DNA from 2 places in the Pseudomonas sp. NPDC087336 genome. Region 1 is predicted to be linked to the other one. Evidence: riboswitches for the same ligand, from Rfam matches in the RefSeq annotation. Region 1 holds a riboswitch; the other holds the start of a gene.
The links. A riboswitch is a leader RNA that binds a small molecule or an ion and turns the genes downstream of it on or off. The one in region 1 is predicted to bind cobalamin.
Positions count from the first base shown of each region.

Region 1 (7,648 bases):
AAAAAAACGCCAGCAGCGCAGCGAACAAGGCGGCCCAGATGTAATTGAAGTCTGCAATCCAGAAGATCGGCAGATCCAGCAGCAGATCCCTGATCGTGCCTCCACCGATAGCGGTGATGATGCCGAGCACCACGGCACCGAACAGATCCACATCGGCTTTCTTGATGGCCAACACACCGGTGATGGAAAACACGGCAATGCCCAACATTTGCTGGAAATAAAGCATTTTGCGTTCCTTTCTGTCAGCGGCTGGCTACTACACCTATACATTGCCTTTACATCAATTCACGCTCTTTGCACCAGCCTCGAAATCCCTGTCGGCGAGAGGGCTGATTATTTTCTGGGGAGCGATGCGATCATTTGATCAAAGGCCGTTACCGAATATCTTCCATCAAGGTTGTCTGCGGTGGGGATTTTTGAAGGAAACCCGAATCGCACTCTGCCGGGAAGCACTTCATCCATCGCTGAGTACCAGGTCAGTAGCGTCTGTTGGAGGCGCACCTGTAGTTCGAATTTACTCCGTCGGCGGGTGGTGTCTGCTTTGGCTCGTTCGCGCGCGAGCTGGGGATCTATTCGGCCAACGATGTAACAGTCAGCGAAGCCAATGCGTCCTTGTGCGATCGTTTCCCTTGTGGCGTCCAACTCTACTCGCCAGTCGTGTTCGCTCGCCTCGCCGATCTGCCAAAGGCTCCAGATGTAGTGGAGCTTGAGAGGGTCACTGTCACACAAAGCCCACGAGGAAATGTCTTCCATGGCCAACGCATTTTGCCAGCGATGTCAAAGCATCAGGGCTTAAGTGGTGTCTGTCCAGGGCGTTGACCGCAAACAGGTTCAAAACCTTCCCGTCAGCGGATACTCCACAGCCAGGCGTACCTGATCCGTGTCCAGTTCTGCCTGGGCCGTATTGCCTCGATGCACATTGTGTTGCAACGACAGGGTGGTGCCTTTCGCCGCGCCACCTTGCACCACATAGCGCACCAGTAGGTCACGTTCCCAATGTTTGCCGCCTTCGCCATAACCCAGATAGGCGTAGCCGCCTTGCGGGTCGACATGGCTGCCATCGATCCGGCTGCCGCGCACATAGGCGGCGCTCATGGACAGGCCCGGTAACCCCCAGGGGGTGGCATCCAGATCGTAGCGGGCTTGCCAGGACTGTTCATGGGGAGCGTTGAAGTCCGACAGCTGCACGGCGTTGCTGATGAAGATCGCGCCACGGGTGACGTAGTCAAACGGCGTGTTGGCGTCCACCTTCTGATACCCGAGACTGAAGCCATGGGGGCCTTGGGTGTAAGTGGACATCAGGCTCCAGGTCGTGTTGTCGATCCTGCCGGATAGCGACTTGCCCTCATCGGTGGTGCGGTACAGGTTCAGGTTGAGTGACAACGCGCGGGTTTCGTCCAGTGGCTGGATGAAGGTGCCACCCAGGTAATGCTGGTTCCAGGTGTTTTCATAGCGCGAGGTATAGACGCTGAGGTTCAGGTTCTTTCCCGGCGTGAAGACCATGCCCGCGAGATCGAAGGCATTGCTTTTCGCGGCGTTGGAGTAGTTGACCACAAAGCCCTGGTCATGACTGCTGGCGTTTCGATCGGTACTTTCGGTGAAGTGTCCTGCGACCAGCTTCAGTGCCTCGAATTCGTTGCTGGCGAGAAACACGCCGGTGGCGGTCTCCGGGAGCAGGCGGCTGTCGGACGAACTGAACACCGGCGCTTTCACCCGCTGCTCGCCATAGCTCAGTACGGTCGATGACAGGCGCAGTTTGACCGCCGCGCCGCCGCGGCTGAACGCGTCCTTGGGATGTCCCTGGTTGTCGAGCCCCAGCAATCGTGCTTTCCCTGCGCGGCCACCGCCACTGTCCAGTTGTGTCCCGAGGTAGGCGTGGGCATCCATACCCACCCCGATCGGGCCCTGGGTGAAGCCCGATTGCACCGTACCCATCAGCCCGTAGGCCCATTCTTCGGCGTAGCCATTACGCTCGTCACGCGGTTTGTAGGCATTACGCGCAGCGCCATTGCGGGCGCCATTAAGGTACTCGCGATGGTCGTAGACCGTGCGATTGAGCAGGCTCCAGGCGCTGTCCTGGACAAATCCATTGGCTTGCGATTGAGCCGAATCAGCGAGTGCGAATGGGCTTGCCAGGGCGAGGAGAATGGCCGATCGGGTAGGCATTTCGGGGTGTCCACAAACGAGTCAGGATGAGCGCAAGCGCAGGATGTGCGCGCCGTCGAAGGGGTCAATGAGGTAGTGCGCGTGGACGCCGAAGGTGTCCAGCAGGCGTTGTGGGGTCAACACCTCGAGCGGTCTGCCAAGGGCGACCAGGCGGCCCTTTTCCAGCACAGCCAGGCGATCACAGGTCAGTGCGTGGTTGAGGTCGTGCAGGGCAATCACGGTGGTCACCGGCAATGCGTGAACCACCTGCAGAATCGCCAGCTGGTGCTGGATATCGAGGTGATTGGTCGGTTCGTCCAGCACCAGGATCTGCGGGCGCTGGGCCAGGGCGCGAGCAATATGCACGCGCTGACGCTCGCCGCCGGAGAGGCTACGCCAGGTGCGCCGCAAAAGATGCGTCGCATCAACGTCACGCAAGGCTTGATGGACGATGTCCTCGTCCGCCTTCGACCATGGACTCAAGGCTGACAGCCACGGCGTTCGGCCCAGGGCCACGGCGTCAAACACGCTGATCACATCCTGGGTGTCGGCCTGCTGTTCAACCACCGCCAGGGTTTGTGCGATGGTTCGCCGTGACAGTGCCTTGAGGTCTTGGCCGTTGAGCTGGATGACTCCCCGGCTGGGCAGGCGCACGCCGGCCAGCAGCTTGAGCAGCGTGGATTTTCCTGAACCGTTGGGCCCGACAAGGCCCAGGGTTTCGCCACGGCGAATGTCCAGGTGGATGTCGTGCAGTAATTCAACATTACGGATATGCAATCCGAGGCTGGAACAACTCAGCACGGCTTCGTCGATAACTGGAGCAACAGCATTCATCGGGCGTTCCTGCGACTGACCAGGATCAGCGCGAACACCGGCGCGCCGACCAATGCGGTAATTACGCCGACCGGAATCACCTGGCCCTTGATCAACGTCCGCGAGAGTACATCGGCGGCCACCAGGAACACCGCACCGCCCAGCGCACTGGCCGGCAGCAGGCGCGTATGCCGAGTGCCCAGCAACAGCCTGGCGGCGTGGGGAATCACCAGTCCGACGAAACCGATGGAACCAACGATCGACACCATCACCGCTGTCACCAGGGCGGCACAGCTGATCAGCAGAAATTGCACAGGCCGTACTGCAATGCCGAGCGAGGCCGCGGAGTCGGCGCCAAAGGTGAAGGCATCCAGTGCACGGCGATGCCACAGGCACACCGCGAGACCGGCTATTGCAACCGGTGCGGCCAGCCACACGGATGGCCAGTGCACGCCGCTGAGATTGCCCAGCAACCAGAACATGATGCCGCGCGCCTGTTCGGAACTGGCCGACTTGGTGATCAAGAATGCCGTGAGCGCATTGAACAGTTGCGACCCGGCAATCCCCGCCAGGATGACTTGGCCGGTACTACCAGGCGAACCGCTGGCACGGCCCAGCAACACAACGACGGCGAAGGCGGCGACGGCACCGGCAAAGGCCCCGGCCGACATCGACATCGCGCCGGCACCGAGGCCCAGCAACACCACCAGCACCGCGCCCGTCGAGGCCCCCGCGGAAATGCCGAGCAGGTAGGGATCGGCCAACGGGTTGCGCAACAGCGATTGCAGGATCACCCCACAGGTCGCCAGGCCCGCCCCGCAAGCTGCCGCCACCAGCGCGCGAGTCAGGCGGTAGTTCCAGACGATGCCCTCGTCGATGGGATCGAGGGCATACCCGGCCGCCCACAGTTTGTTGGCCAGCACCTGGAACACCACACCGGGTTCGATGCGGGTTTCACCGATGGCCACACCGGCAATCACGGCCACAAGCAGGATCACCAGCGCAAGCAGAGTGCGAATCAGCGTCGCGGTCATTTTGGCAGGTCGTAGCTGTTGATGGCCGTTGCCAGCGATTCGAGACCGTCAAAGATTCTCACGCTGGCCTGCATGGCCATGGCGTCGAGAATGATGATGCGGTTGTTTTTCACCGCGTCCATGTTGCGGGTCACGGGATCGCTGCGCAGGAATTGCAGTTTCTGTTGATAGTCATCAGCCGGGAAACGACGGCGATCCATGCGGGCGATGACCAGGAAAGTCGGGTTGGCCTTGGCGATGGTTTCCCAGCCAACGGTTGGCCACTCTTCGTCGGACTGCACCACATTGCGCACGCCCAAGGTACCCAGCATGAAGTCGGGAATGCCCTTGTGCCCGGCAACATAGGGATCGATATCCAGGCTGGCACTGGAAAACCAGACCAGCGCGCTGGTGTGCGTGAGGTCTTTGTCTCGCACCGCGGCAATGGATTTGGCCAGGCTGGCCTGCAGTTGCGCGTTCAGTTGCTGCCCACGCGCCTGCACATCAAAAATCTCCGCCAGCTGGGTGATGCTCTTGTAGAGACTGTCAATGCGAAATGGCTGCAGGCGGGTGCCGTCGGCGCCCACCAGGTTGTCCTTGGACTCGCAGTCCGAGGGCATGAGATAGGTCGCAATCTGCAGTTCGTGAAACTGCTCGCGGGTAGCGACGGCACCTTGCGGGCCGACCATCCACTCAAGCTCGACGGCGACCAGCTCCGGGCGTTTGCCGATCACCGACTCGAAACTCGGCTCGTTATCGGCCAGGCGTTCGATCCTGTCGTTTTGCCCCTTGTACTTGGCCAGCACATCATTGAACCACAGCGAAGTGCCGACCAGTTTGTCACCGAGTCCCAGGGCGAAGAGCATTTCAGTGCCGGCCTGGCCGATCGTCACAGCCCGGGCAGGGGCGTGGGCGAACGTCAGTGTGCTGCCGCAGTTCTCGATCGTCAGCGGGTAATGGGTAGGGGAGGCACAGGTGAGGGCAGAAAGACCCAGGCCTGTGACAAGGGCGAAAAAGCGCGGCAACAGCATGATGCAATCTCCATTTGAACCGTACACGCAGCCAGGGTGCAAGGTCTGGAAAACACATCATCGAGCGCTGCCGAAAAAGCAGCGCAAGGCCGATCACCGAAGTGACACGCGCGCAAAGATGTCCTTCCCGGACACCCCGCCGGTTAGTGATTGTTGCTTGGCCGGCAGGTCTCCTGACTGATGCGTCATGGCATGCTCCAGCCTTCCCGGGAATCGATCCCAGTGGCAGTTCAGGAGCAGGCTCGGCACCTACAGTTGCGGGGGCAGTTCCGTTTGATGCGTTGGCAGCATCTCGGATTCCCTATTATTCCCGTTTGGGAACCGGCGGCGGCATGGTAGTCGATCATGCCGCCCGAGGCGAACCTAAGCTCCGATAAGAAGTCCCGGTCAGAAGTATTTGAGCCAGCCAATATCACGACGACGCGCCTTCAATGCGGCGAACCAGCGCACCGGTGGATACAGCGTTGCCGCCAGGATCACGGCGGTCAGCCACACGGCCCCTATGCCGTCGAAGCCGAAGTAGTCGCCCTGGTTCAGGCCAAACAACGCCACGCTGAGTAGATAAAGCATTTTCAGCACATACAGATGAAGCAGGTAGAAAAACATCGGTGCCGCGCCGAATACCGCCAGGATGCTGATCCATTGGCGCTGCCGGGCCCGCTCGAAGCCAAGCAGCAGCAACAGCCCCACGCCCAGCGTCAGGCACAGGAACAGCAGGGAAGGTGGGTATTTGGTGATGTTGAAAAAACCCATGAGGGTGAGCGTGGTGCTTTCGTGGACCACCCACTGTGCCTCGCCATAACCGTTGACCAGGCGCAGGGCGATGAAACCGACCAATGCGCCGGCCCCGGCCAGCAACAGATGGCGCTGGCGCACGGCGGCCGGGGTTGAGCGTGCGAACCAGGGGCCGATGCAGTAACCCAGTGCGATGACCCCGATCCACGGCAGCACGGGGTAGGAGCTGCGCAGGCGCAAGTGCTCGGAAAATTCGATCCAGCCGCGATCATGCAAGATCGCCCAAGGCAGGTGAAGCGCCGATCCGGGTGGAAAGTGCAGGGGATCGAGCAGGTTGTGCCCGCCGACTATGGCCAGGCCCAAGGCACAGAGGATTGGCCGAGGTAACCAGACCAGAGCCGCGAGGGCAATCATGCTGACGCCAATCGCCCAGATCACTTGCAGGTAGATCACAGTGGGCGGGAACTGGAAGGTCCAGGCGAAATTCACCAGGGTGAACTCCAGCGCAACCAGGAACAGGCCGCGCTTGAACAGGAACATCGACGGCTTGCCCTGGTGCTTTTCACCGTACAGGAATGCTGACAGGCCAGTGAGAAGAACGAACACCGGTGCACAGAGATGGGCGAGCGTGCGGCTGAAAAACAACGTCGGCTCGGTGCTGTCGATGAGCATTGGGTCGGTGACCTGGCGGTGCAGAAAGAACGTTTCGCGCACGTGATCGAGCAGCATGAAAATGATCACCAGGCCCCTGAGGGCATCGATGGACATCAGGCGTTGGCTCAGGCTGGTGATGGGCGGTATCTGAACAGGGTTTGTCATCGAGAGTCGCAGTCAGGGGGGGGGGCACTCTGCCGGTCAACGTCCGACAGGCAATGTATTGATATAACGTAACATATAAAGCTGGCTTGTGGGCATAATGCAGTTCACTTTAGTGGCTCGATGTGGAAAGAAAATCAAAAGCCATAGAGAGGCGGCCTGACAGCCGACCTGAATGCAGGTCTGTCCGCGATGTGGGTGCCCCATTGAACCACGATGGCTTAAGTGAACAGCATTAGGCTTGTGGGCAGGTTTTTCATAGGTGTCGTGGTGCTGCAAACACAAAAAAAGCACAACAGGTGTTGTGCTTTTTTCGTCGCGTTCATCCTGGGTCGTCGCGAGCAGCGCCACCCAATCCGCTTCCTTGGAAGCGATACTTCGCCGAGGCGGTAATGCTGCGCGGTGCGCCGTACGTCAAGGCATTGTTGTAGTGCATCTGCATTAGCTTTGAAAGGTTCGGGGCTTGGTGCGGGCACACATCCAGCTCGTCTTTGGTAGTGACGAGCACTTAGGAGTCGATATCTGACACATCTTGATGGTTCCTGACGCCGACAATCGGGTGAATTCCTGAAGCGGCACGGAGATCGATTGATGGCTATCAGTGTTTTTGACTTGTTCAAGATTGGAGTCGGCCCCTCCAATTCCCACCAAGGCGAAGTCGGTTCGGCTTGCGCGATGGCCGCTGCCGACATGCATGACAATTACAACGAGCCCCCCCGTGGCGGATTGGCGGTCAACGCGATCGAGTGCTGAGTTACCTTGATCGACGGGAGAGCAGGACATGTTGCAACTGACTGAAACCGAGCGGCCACAACCGCCGATGCTGCGTATCGGCTTCTGGTTGATGGAAGCCTTCGATATGTACACCCTGGCCAATGCACTGGAGCCACTGCGCCTGGCCAACCAGTTGGCAGGGCACGATGTTTGCCAGTGGCAAATGCTGAGCCTGGACAGGCAGCAACTGAACGCCAGCAACGGCATCGCAACCGCCACCGCGCGACTGGATCAGGCACAAACGTTCGATGTGTTGATCCTCTGTGGTGGCGATAACCTGCATCTTGATCCAGACCTGCGCCAGCAGCTGAGCCACTGGGC
Region 1 covers NZ_JBIUYA010000009.1:110,322-117,969, forward strand. Annotated here, with positions in the region: gene ACIO0C_RS11430 (trimeric intracellular cation channel family protein) at 1-226, opposite strand, end outside; partial or broken gene ACIO0C_RS11435 (hypothetical protein) at 334-774, opposite strand; gene ACIO0C_RS11440 (OprD family porin) at 832-2,166, opposite strand; gene ACIO0C_RS11445 (ABC transporter ATP-binding protein) at 2,188-2,979, opposite strand; gene ACIO0C_RS11450 (FecCD family ABC transporter permease) at 2,976-3,992, opposite strand; gene ACIO0C_RS11455 (ABC transporter substrate-binding protein) at 3,989-5,002, opposite strand; cobalamin riboswitch at 5,148-5,343, opposite strand; gene ACIO0C_RS11460 (DUF1624 domain-containing protein) at 5,390-6,556, opposite strand; gene ACIO0C_RS11465 (hypothetical protein) at 6,593-6,904, opposite strand; partial or broken gene ACIO0C_RS11470 (serine dehydratase beta chain) at 7,145-7,240, shown strand; gene ACIO0C_RS11475 (GlxA family transcriptional regulator) at 7,335-7,648, shown strand, end outside.

Region 2 (7,648 bases), on a different contig from region 1:
CGTCACGGCACATTGGATCGTTCTCGGGCGCGCCCCAACGTTCCAGCACGGCCTGACGATTGGCCTCTGGCAGCACATTGAACATCTGCAGGTAAGCGTCCATACCCAGGCTTTGCTGGCACGGGCGTTGATCGAGGGTATGGAGGTCGTTGCTGACGCCGCCGAGCAATTGCTGGATCAACGCGGTGCCGCTGTCCGGCAACCCGGCTGGCAGCGGATAACCTTCTTGATGAAGCGCGCGCAGGATGTTCAACGCTGCAGCCGGGGTATCGAGCCCCACGCCGTTGCCGATGCGACCATCGCGGGTCGGGTAATTGGCCAGGATCAGCGCGATTCGTTTTTCGCCATTGGGCACCCGCGCCAGATCGATCCAGCGCCGCGCCAGTTGCGCGACAAAGTCCATGCGTTCCGGCTGCGCGCGGTAGCAGACCACGTCGGACTGACTGCGCTCGCTGCGCCAGGCCAGGTCCTTGAAACTGATCGGCCGGCTGATGATGCGCCCGTCCAGTTCCGGCAGCGCAATGTGCATCGCCAGATCCCGAGGGCCGAGGCCTTGTTCGCTGGCGCGCCAGCCCGGTTCATTGTCCTGGGCGCAAATGGCCTGGATCACCGGGATATTGCGACGAAACGGGCGCAAGTGCGGTGCTTCCGGGCTGGATTGGGCGAAACCGGTGGTATTGAGAATCACCCCCGCCTCGACGTCATCCAGCCAGTCCTCGACCACCGCAAGGCAGCCGGGCTCTTTGAGGCTGGCCAGCGCAATCGGCAACGGATTTAGCCCTGCCGCCTGCAAACGCTGGCAGAAAATATCGATGAAAGCGGTATTCGCCGCCTGCAAATGCGAGCGGTAAAACAGCACCGCCGCCACCGGTTGACCACTGCGCCACTCCGATTGCCAGTCGCTCAGTGCCGCGGGACTTTTTCGCGGGTGGTAAATCGCCGTGCGTGGCAAGGTGTGCGGCTCGGCCCAGGCGTAGTCGCGATCCAGCCAACGATTGGCCAGGCAATGGAAAAAGTCCAGGGCATTGCCCATGCCACCCTGGCGCAGGAATTGCCATAGCCGGTCGCGATCTTCAACGCCCACGGTGCTGAGATCGCTGAGTTCCGGGTCCGGACGATCATCGCCAGGCACAAGGATCAGCTGCACACCACGCTGCGACAACTCCACCAGCCGCTCGACGCCGTAACGCCAATAGGCGATGCCGCCGTGCAGCGAAATCAGGATGACTTTGGCATGGCTCAGTACTTCGTCGACGTACAGGTCGACCGATGCATGGTTCTGCACCTGCATCGGGTTGGCCAGGCGCACACTCGGGTAGTCGTCGGGCAACTGCTGCGCCGCTTCGGCGAGCAGCGCCAGGCTGGAGTCGCCGCTGCACAGGATCACCAGCTCGGCGGGGGTTTGTCCAAGGTCGGCAATGTTGTCATCCGACACGAATCCGCCGGGCTGGGTCCTGAGCAGGTGCATGGGTTACACGCTGAGCGCGGCGCGCAATTGCGCTTCGAGCATTGCGGCGTCCAGTGCCTGGCCGATCAATACCAGGCGGGTGGTGCGCGCTTCTTCAGCGCCCCACTGGCGGTCGAAATGCTTGTCGAAACGGGTGCCCACGCCCTGGATCAGCAGGCGCATCGGTTTGTTCGGGACCGCGGCGAAACCTTTTACGCGAAGGATGCCGTGCTGCACCACCAGTTGGGTCAGCGCATCCATCAGCAGGCTATCGTCGGATGCCGGCAGTTCGATGGAGATCGAGTCGAAGGCATCGTGGTCGTGATCGTCTTCGCCTTCATGGTGGTGGTCGTGATGGCTGTGGCGGCTGTCGATATGCTCTTCGGAACCAGCACCGAGGCCGATCAGCACGTCCAGCGGCAGGCGACCGCTGCTGGCTTCGATGACTTTCACCGCTGGCGGCAATTCCTCGGCGACTTCCAGGCGCACGCGGGCCAGGTCTTCGGGGCTGATCAGGTCGGCCTTGTTGAGGATCACCAGGTCGGCGCTGGCCAGTTGGTCGGCGAACAGCTCGTGCAGGGGCGATTCGTGGTCCAGGTTCGGGTCGAGTTTGCGCATGGCGTCGACCTGGTCCGGGAACGCGGCGAAGGTGCCAGCCGCAACGGCCGGGCTATCGACCACGGTGATCACCGCATCAACGGTGCAGGCACTGCGGATTTCCGGCCACTGGAAGGCCTGGACCAGAGGTTTGGGCAGGGCCAGGCCGGACGTTTCGATCAGGATGTGGTCGAGGTCGCCGCGACGGGCCACCAGTTCGCGCATCACCGGGAAGAACTCTTCCTGCACGGTACAGCACAGGCAGCCGTTGGCCAACTCGTAGACGCGGCCGTTGGCTTCATCGATGGTGCAACCGATGGAACACTGCTTGAGGATTTCGCCGTCAATGCCCAGTTCGCCGAACTCGTTGACGATCACCGCGATGCGGCGGCCCTGGGCGTTGTCGAGCATGTGCCGCAGCAAGGTGGTCTTGCCCGAGCCGAGGAAGCCGGTGACGATGGTGACGGGGAGTTTGGCCAGTGTTTTCATCGGATGCCCTTTGGCAAGGTGGCGGGCATACGGGACGAGAACCGGCGACGCACAAGCGTGCCGCAAGGGTTCGCCACCGGATCACCCCGCCCGGTTGTAGTGAGAATCTGTATCGAGGCAGGTCTCCTGGCTGACGGCTGGCCAGTCGTTGGACTGGCGGTTACTGCGCCTTCCCGCTCGCGCCATGGCTGGCGCATGCAGTGGCATGGCAGAAACTGAACCGTTCACAGTTGCGGGGGCAGCCGCGGCATTGACCGCGTTCCCTTCTTAGCTTCGACAAACGCCGAAGAACCTCGAAAGCGCAAGGCTACGCATGGTATCGGGGCGGGTCAATGTCTTGTGTCGCCCGGATTAGATCGTTCACGCTCCGCGTGGGAACGATCCAACCCTCAGATGAGAACCCTTGCCAATTGACGCCCTACCCTCGCCCATGCTCTCCTACGCATCTTGTTACGGGTGCCCTTCACAGGGTGAAACGGGAAACCGGTGAATCATGTGCTTTACTTCCAGCCATGTCAGTCCGGTGCTGCCCCCGCAACGGTAAGCGAGCGAAGCGTCAGATCCACTGTGCCAATGCGGCATGGGAAGGTGATGCTGGAAGGTTCAGGCTAACGCCTGAGCCCCTCGTGAGCCCGGAGACCGGCCCGCAACACAAAGTGAACAATACGATCACTTCAATCAACAAACCCGCGGTGGGCGGGCGCTGTTCGGACTTCTGCGCGCTCGGTCGTGCGGGGCTCTGCTTGCGCTCTTATTCCCCGCTGACAGAACAGAGGGAAGCGCCATGTCGATTATCAGCAGCACCGGCCACAGCAATACCGCCAGCACCACCACTACCCTGTCCCAACGCCTGACCGCCGCCGTTTGTGCGTCGATCCTCGGCGCGTGCCTGGTGTATTTCGCCGGTTTCTCGCACATCGAAGCCGTTCACAACGCGGCTCACGATACGCGCCACAGTTCCGCGTTCCCGTGCCATTGAGACCTGCCGACATGATCAAGCGTATTGCGCAAACCGCAGGTTTCAGCGGGCTGCTGGCCGCCCTGCTGCTGACCCTGCTGCAAAGCTTGTGGGTTTCTCCGCTGATTTTGCAGGCCGAAACTTACGAAAAGTCCGAACCTGCGACAGTTGAAGTTCATGAACATGCCGCGGGTGTCACTGCCCACACCCACGACGCCGAAGCCTGGGAGCCGGAAGACGGCTGGCAGCGCGTGCTGTCGACAACTGGCGGCAACCTGGTGGTGGCGGTCGGTTTCGCCCTGATGCTCGCCGGTCTCTACACACTGCGCGCGCCGACCAAGACTTCCCAAGGCCTGCTCTGGGGCTTGGCGGGCTACGCGACCTTCGTGCTGGCGCCAACACTTGGCCTGCCCCCTGAGTTGCCAGGCACCGCGGCTGCCGATCTGGCGCAACGCCAGCTCTGGTGGATCGGTACCGCCGCCTCCACCGCTGTCGGTATCGCCCTGATCGCGTTCAGCCGCCACTGGCTGATGAAAGTCCTTGGCGTGGCGATCCTTGCCGTGCCGCATGTGATTGGCGCACCGCAACCGGACGTGCACTCGATGCTCGCTCCAGAAGCACTGGAAACTCAGTTCAAGATCGCTTCGCAGCTGACCAACGTGGCGTTCTGGCTGGCCCTGGGCCTGATGAGCGCCTGGTTGTTCCGCCGCAAAAGCGATGGCCAGTACCACGCATGACTGACCTCAGCACAGCGCCGACCCTGGTGGTCGGCCTGGGCTGCCAGCGCGGCTGCCCCGTCAGCACGTTGCGGGCACTACTCGACCAGGCACTGCAGGCGCACCGGATCGAACTGCATCGGATCAAGGCCCTGGCCAGCATCGACTTGAAACGCGATGAACCGGCCCTGAACGAACTGGCCGAACAGCTTGGGTTAGAGATGCTGTACTTCAGCAGTGAACAATTGGCCGCTTATCAACCGCACCTCAGCCACCATTCGCAGATCGCGTTCGAGCGTACCGGCTGTTACGGCGTGGCGGAAAGTGCCGCCCTGGCCTTGGCCGAACAGTTGGCCCAGTCGCCGGCAAAACTGCTGATTCGCCGACAAAAATATGCCCAGGCCACCCTCGCCTTGGCCGGCGCCGCGTAAAATCCCCGATAATCCGCACATTCGATCATGAGCAATCTTCATCTGAAGCCTTGCCCAGCCCCCATTTTCAACAGGAACCTTCGATGACCGTCTATTTCATCGGTGCCGGTCCCGGCGACCCGGAACTGATCACCGTCAAGGGCCAGCGCCTGATTCGCAGCTGCCCGGTGATCATCTATGCCGGCTCGCTGGTACCCACCGCGGTGCTGGAAGGACACAGCGCCGAACAGGTGGTCAACAGCGCCGAACTGCACCTGGAACAGATCGTTGAATTGATCAAGGCGGCCCATGCCAAGGGCCAGGACGTGGCTCGCGTGCATTCCGGCGACCCGAGCCTGTATGGGGCTATCGGCGAGCAGATTCGCCATCTGCGTGAGCTCGATATTCCTTTTGAAATCATCCCCGGCGTGACCGCCACGGCCGCCTGCGCGGCGCTTCTGGGCGCGGAACTGACGTTGCCGGACGTGTCGCAGAGCGTGATCCTGACTCGTTACGCCGACAAAACCGCGATGCCCGCCGGTGAAGAACTGGGCAACCTGGCGCAGCATGGAGCGACCATGGCGATCCATTTGGGGGTCAATCATCTGGAGAAAATCCTTGCCGAGTTGCGGCCGCATTACGGCGCGGATTGCCCGATCGCGGTGATTCACCGGGCGACCTGGCCGGATCAGGATTGGGTGGTGGGGACACTTGAGGATATTGCCGAAAAGGTTGAAGCCAAGGGGTTTCGACGTACGGCATTGATTCTGGTGGGTCGGGTGTTGGGCAGCGAGCAGTTCAGCGAGTCGTCGCTGTATCGTGCGGGGCATGCGCATTTGTATCGCCCCTGAGTAGATCGTTCCCACGCTCTGCGTGGGAATGCCTCAACAGACGCTCTGCGTCCGCTTTTGGGACGCGGAGCGTCCCGGGCTGCATTCCCACGCGGAGCGTGGGAACGATCAATAAAAAAACGGCGCTCACGGGGCGCCGTTTTTTCATGCCGCAGCGAACACCTTAGTAGTAGGCGTTTTCTTTCTGCGTGTGGTCAGTCACGTCACGCACGCCCTTGAGCTCGGGAATACGCTCGAGCAAGGTGCGCTCGATGCCTTCCTTCAAGGTCACGTCGGCCTGGCCGCAGCCCTGGCAACCGCCGCCGAACTGCAGGACGGCGATGCCGTCTTCGACCACATCGATCAGGCTGACCTGGCCGCCGTGGCTGGCCAGCCCCGGGTTGATCTCGGTTTGCAGGTAGTAGTTGATACGCTCGTTGATCGGGCTGTCGGCATTGACCATCGGCACCTTGGCGTTTGGCGCCTTGATGGTCAACTGGCCGCCCATGCGGTCGGTGGCGTAGTCGACAACGGCGTCATCCAGGAAAGCTTCGCTGAAATGGTCGATGTACGCGGTGAAGCTTTTGAGCCCCAGCGCCGTGTCTTCGGGTTTTTCTTCGCCCGGCTTGCAATAGGCAATGCAGGTTTCGGCGTACTGGGTGCCAGGCTGGGTGATGAAGACGCGGATGCCGATGCCCGGGGTGTTCTGCTTGGAGAGCAGATCAGCCAGGTAATCGTGGGCGGCGTCGGTGATGGTAATAGCGGTCATGGAAACTCCTCGCAGGCTTGGGCGCAGTTTACGCCAATCATCGCCGCGCACAAAGTCCTAGTATTTTTGTCGGGAAAGAATTGTGGGAGCGGGCTTGCTCCCACAGGGGATCAGCGGTGTTTCACAGGTTCTCGTAGCGATTCATGTCCAGCACGCCCTCTTCCACGGGTTCGGTTTCGTGGATATAGCGACTCAGGTCATGAAAGTACTGCCAAAATTGCGGATGACTGCGGCGGATACCCCAACGTTCGACGACTTTCTCCATACCATCGGCATCCTTGGCGTTTTCCATCGCATCGACAAAATCAGGCACTTGATCGGCCGAAATGTTGAACATGAAGTTCGGGTAACTGCTCAGCACCCCGGGGAAAATGGTGAGCGTGTCGAGCCCCGGCTGATAGCGCAGTGACTCGCCGAGCAGGAACGCCACGTTGCTGTGCGCGCGGTTGCGCAGCAGGCTGTAGACCACACGCTGACCGCTCGCGGTTTCGATGCGCAGCATGGTCGCTTCCGGCAGTTGATCGATGACCTTGAGGCCGGCCGCCGGGCGTGAGGCCAGGCGACTCAACGCCTGCTCGGCGGCCTGCAGGGCCGGATCGATGTTCGGTCGCGAGCAATAGGCGCCGTCGCAGCGATTGATCGGATCAGGCTTGGCGTTCAGCTCGCCGTATCGCGCCAGCAGCTGCATGGCGAAATCGCGCTTGGGGTCTTTTTCATCGAGTTTCAGCGCGGTCGGCGTGTCGTCGTCGATGGCTTCATAGTCCAGCCACATCTTGAACTTCCCGCTGTTCTGGTACCAATCGTCAAGGAAGCCCTCCCGCGAATCAGCCGGCATCAGGCGCAGGAAATTCTGCTCGGCGCCATTGCGAATCAGGTCGAAATACAAGCGCGTCTGGGCCTGGTGGGAAACATTGCCGAACACGTCGAAATTCACCGCCAACTGATAGTAAGTGCGCTCGAGCAGCGGGAAGTCGAACAGCCACATCGTTTGCGGCACATCGCCGATCAGGCCCTTGGTCACCGCGGCGCTGTCGAAATGGCGGAAGATGCTCAGCAGCGCGTTGTCGTTACCCGCCCACAGGCTCGACCAGCTCGGCGCCGGCAGATCGGCATAGCTGTCCCGGCGCAGGGCCTCGTACTCGTTACGCTTGTCGCGGTAGTCGTGCCACAGGCTCAGGACACTGCCGACGTCGTCGTTTTGCCCCGGCATCGCCAGCAACGGCGTGGCCTGGCCGCGGTAGTTCGGGTCGATGATGTAGAGGTCGTGCTCCGGGGCCTGGAACAGCGCCCAGAAGTTGTCGCGGATCACATCAGTGGCGATCTGCCCGCGGCAGACCGGACCGCGAATAAAGGTGCGGACGAAATACTCGGCGTTATCCAGCATGAACTGATAACGCGCCTGAGCCGGGATGGCCTCGAAGGTGGTAAACGG
Region 2 covers NZ_JBIUYA010000005.1:229,632-237,279, reverse strand. Annotated here, with positions in the region: gene cobN (cobaltochelatase subunit CobN) at 1-1,468, opposite strand, end outside; gene cobW (cobalamin biosynthesis protein CobW) at 1,472-2,533, opposite strand; cobalamin riboswitch at 2,632-2,844, opposite strand; cobalamin riboswitch at 2,971-3,196, shown strand; gene ACIO0C_RS07395 (CbtB-domain containing protein) at 3,318-3,512, shown strand; gene ACIO0C_RS07390 (CbtA family protein) at 3,524-4,228, shown strand; gene ACIO0C_RS07385 (cobalamin biosynthesis protein) at 4,225-4,638, shown strand; gene cobM (precorrin-4 C(11)-methyltransferase) at 4,722-5,468, shown strand; gene nfuA (Fe-S biogenesis protein NfuA) at 5,632-6,216, opposite strand; gene ACIO0C_RS07370 (fatty acid cis/trans isomerase) at 6,338-7,648, opposite strand, start outside.
Region 2: linked by a shared signal. The riboswitch ahead of cobW (cobalamin biosynthesis protein CobW) and the one ahead of ACIO0C_RS11455 (ABC transporter substrate-binding protein) in region 1 are both predicted to bind cobalamin.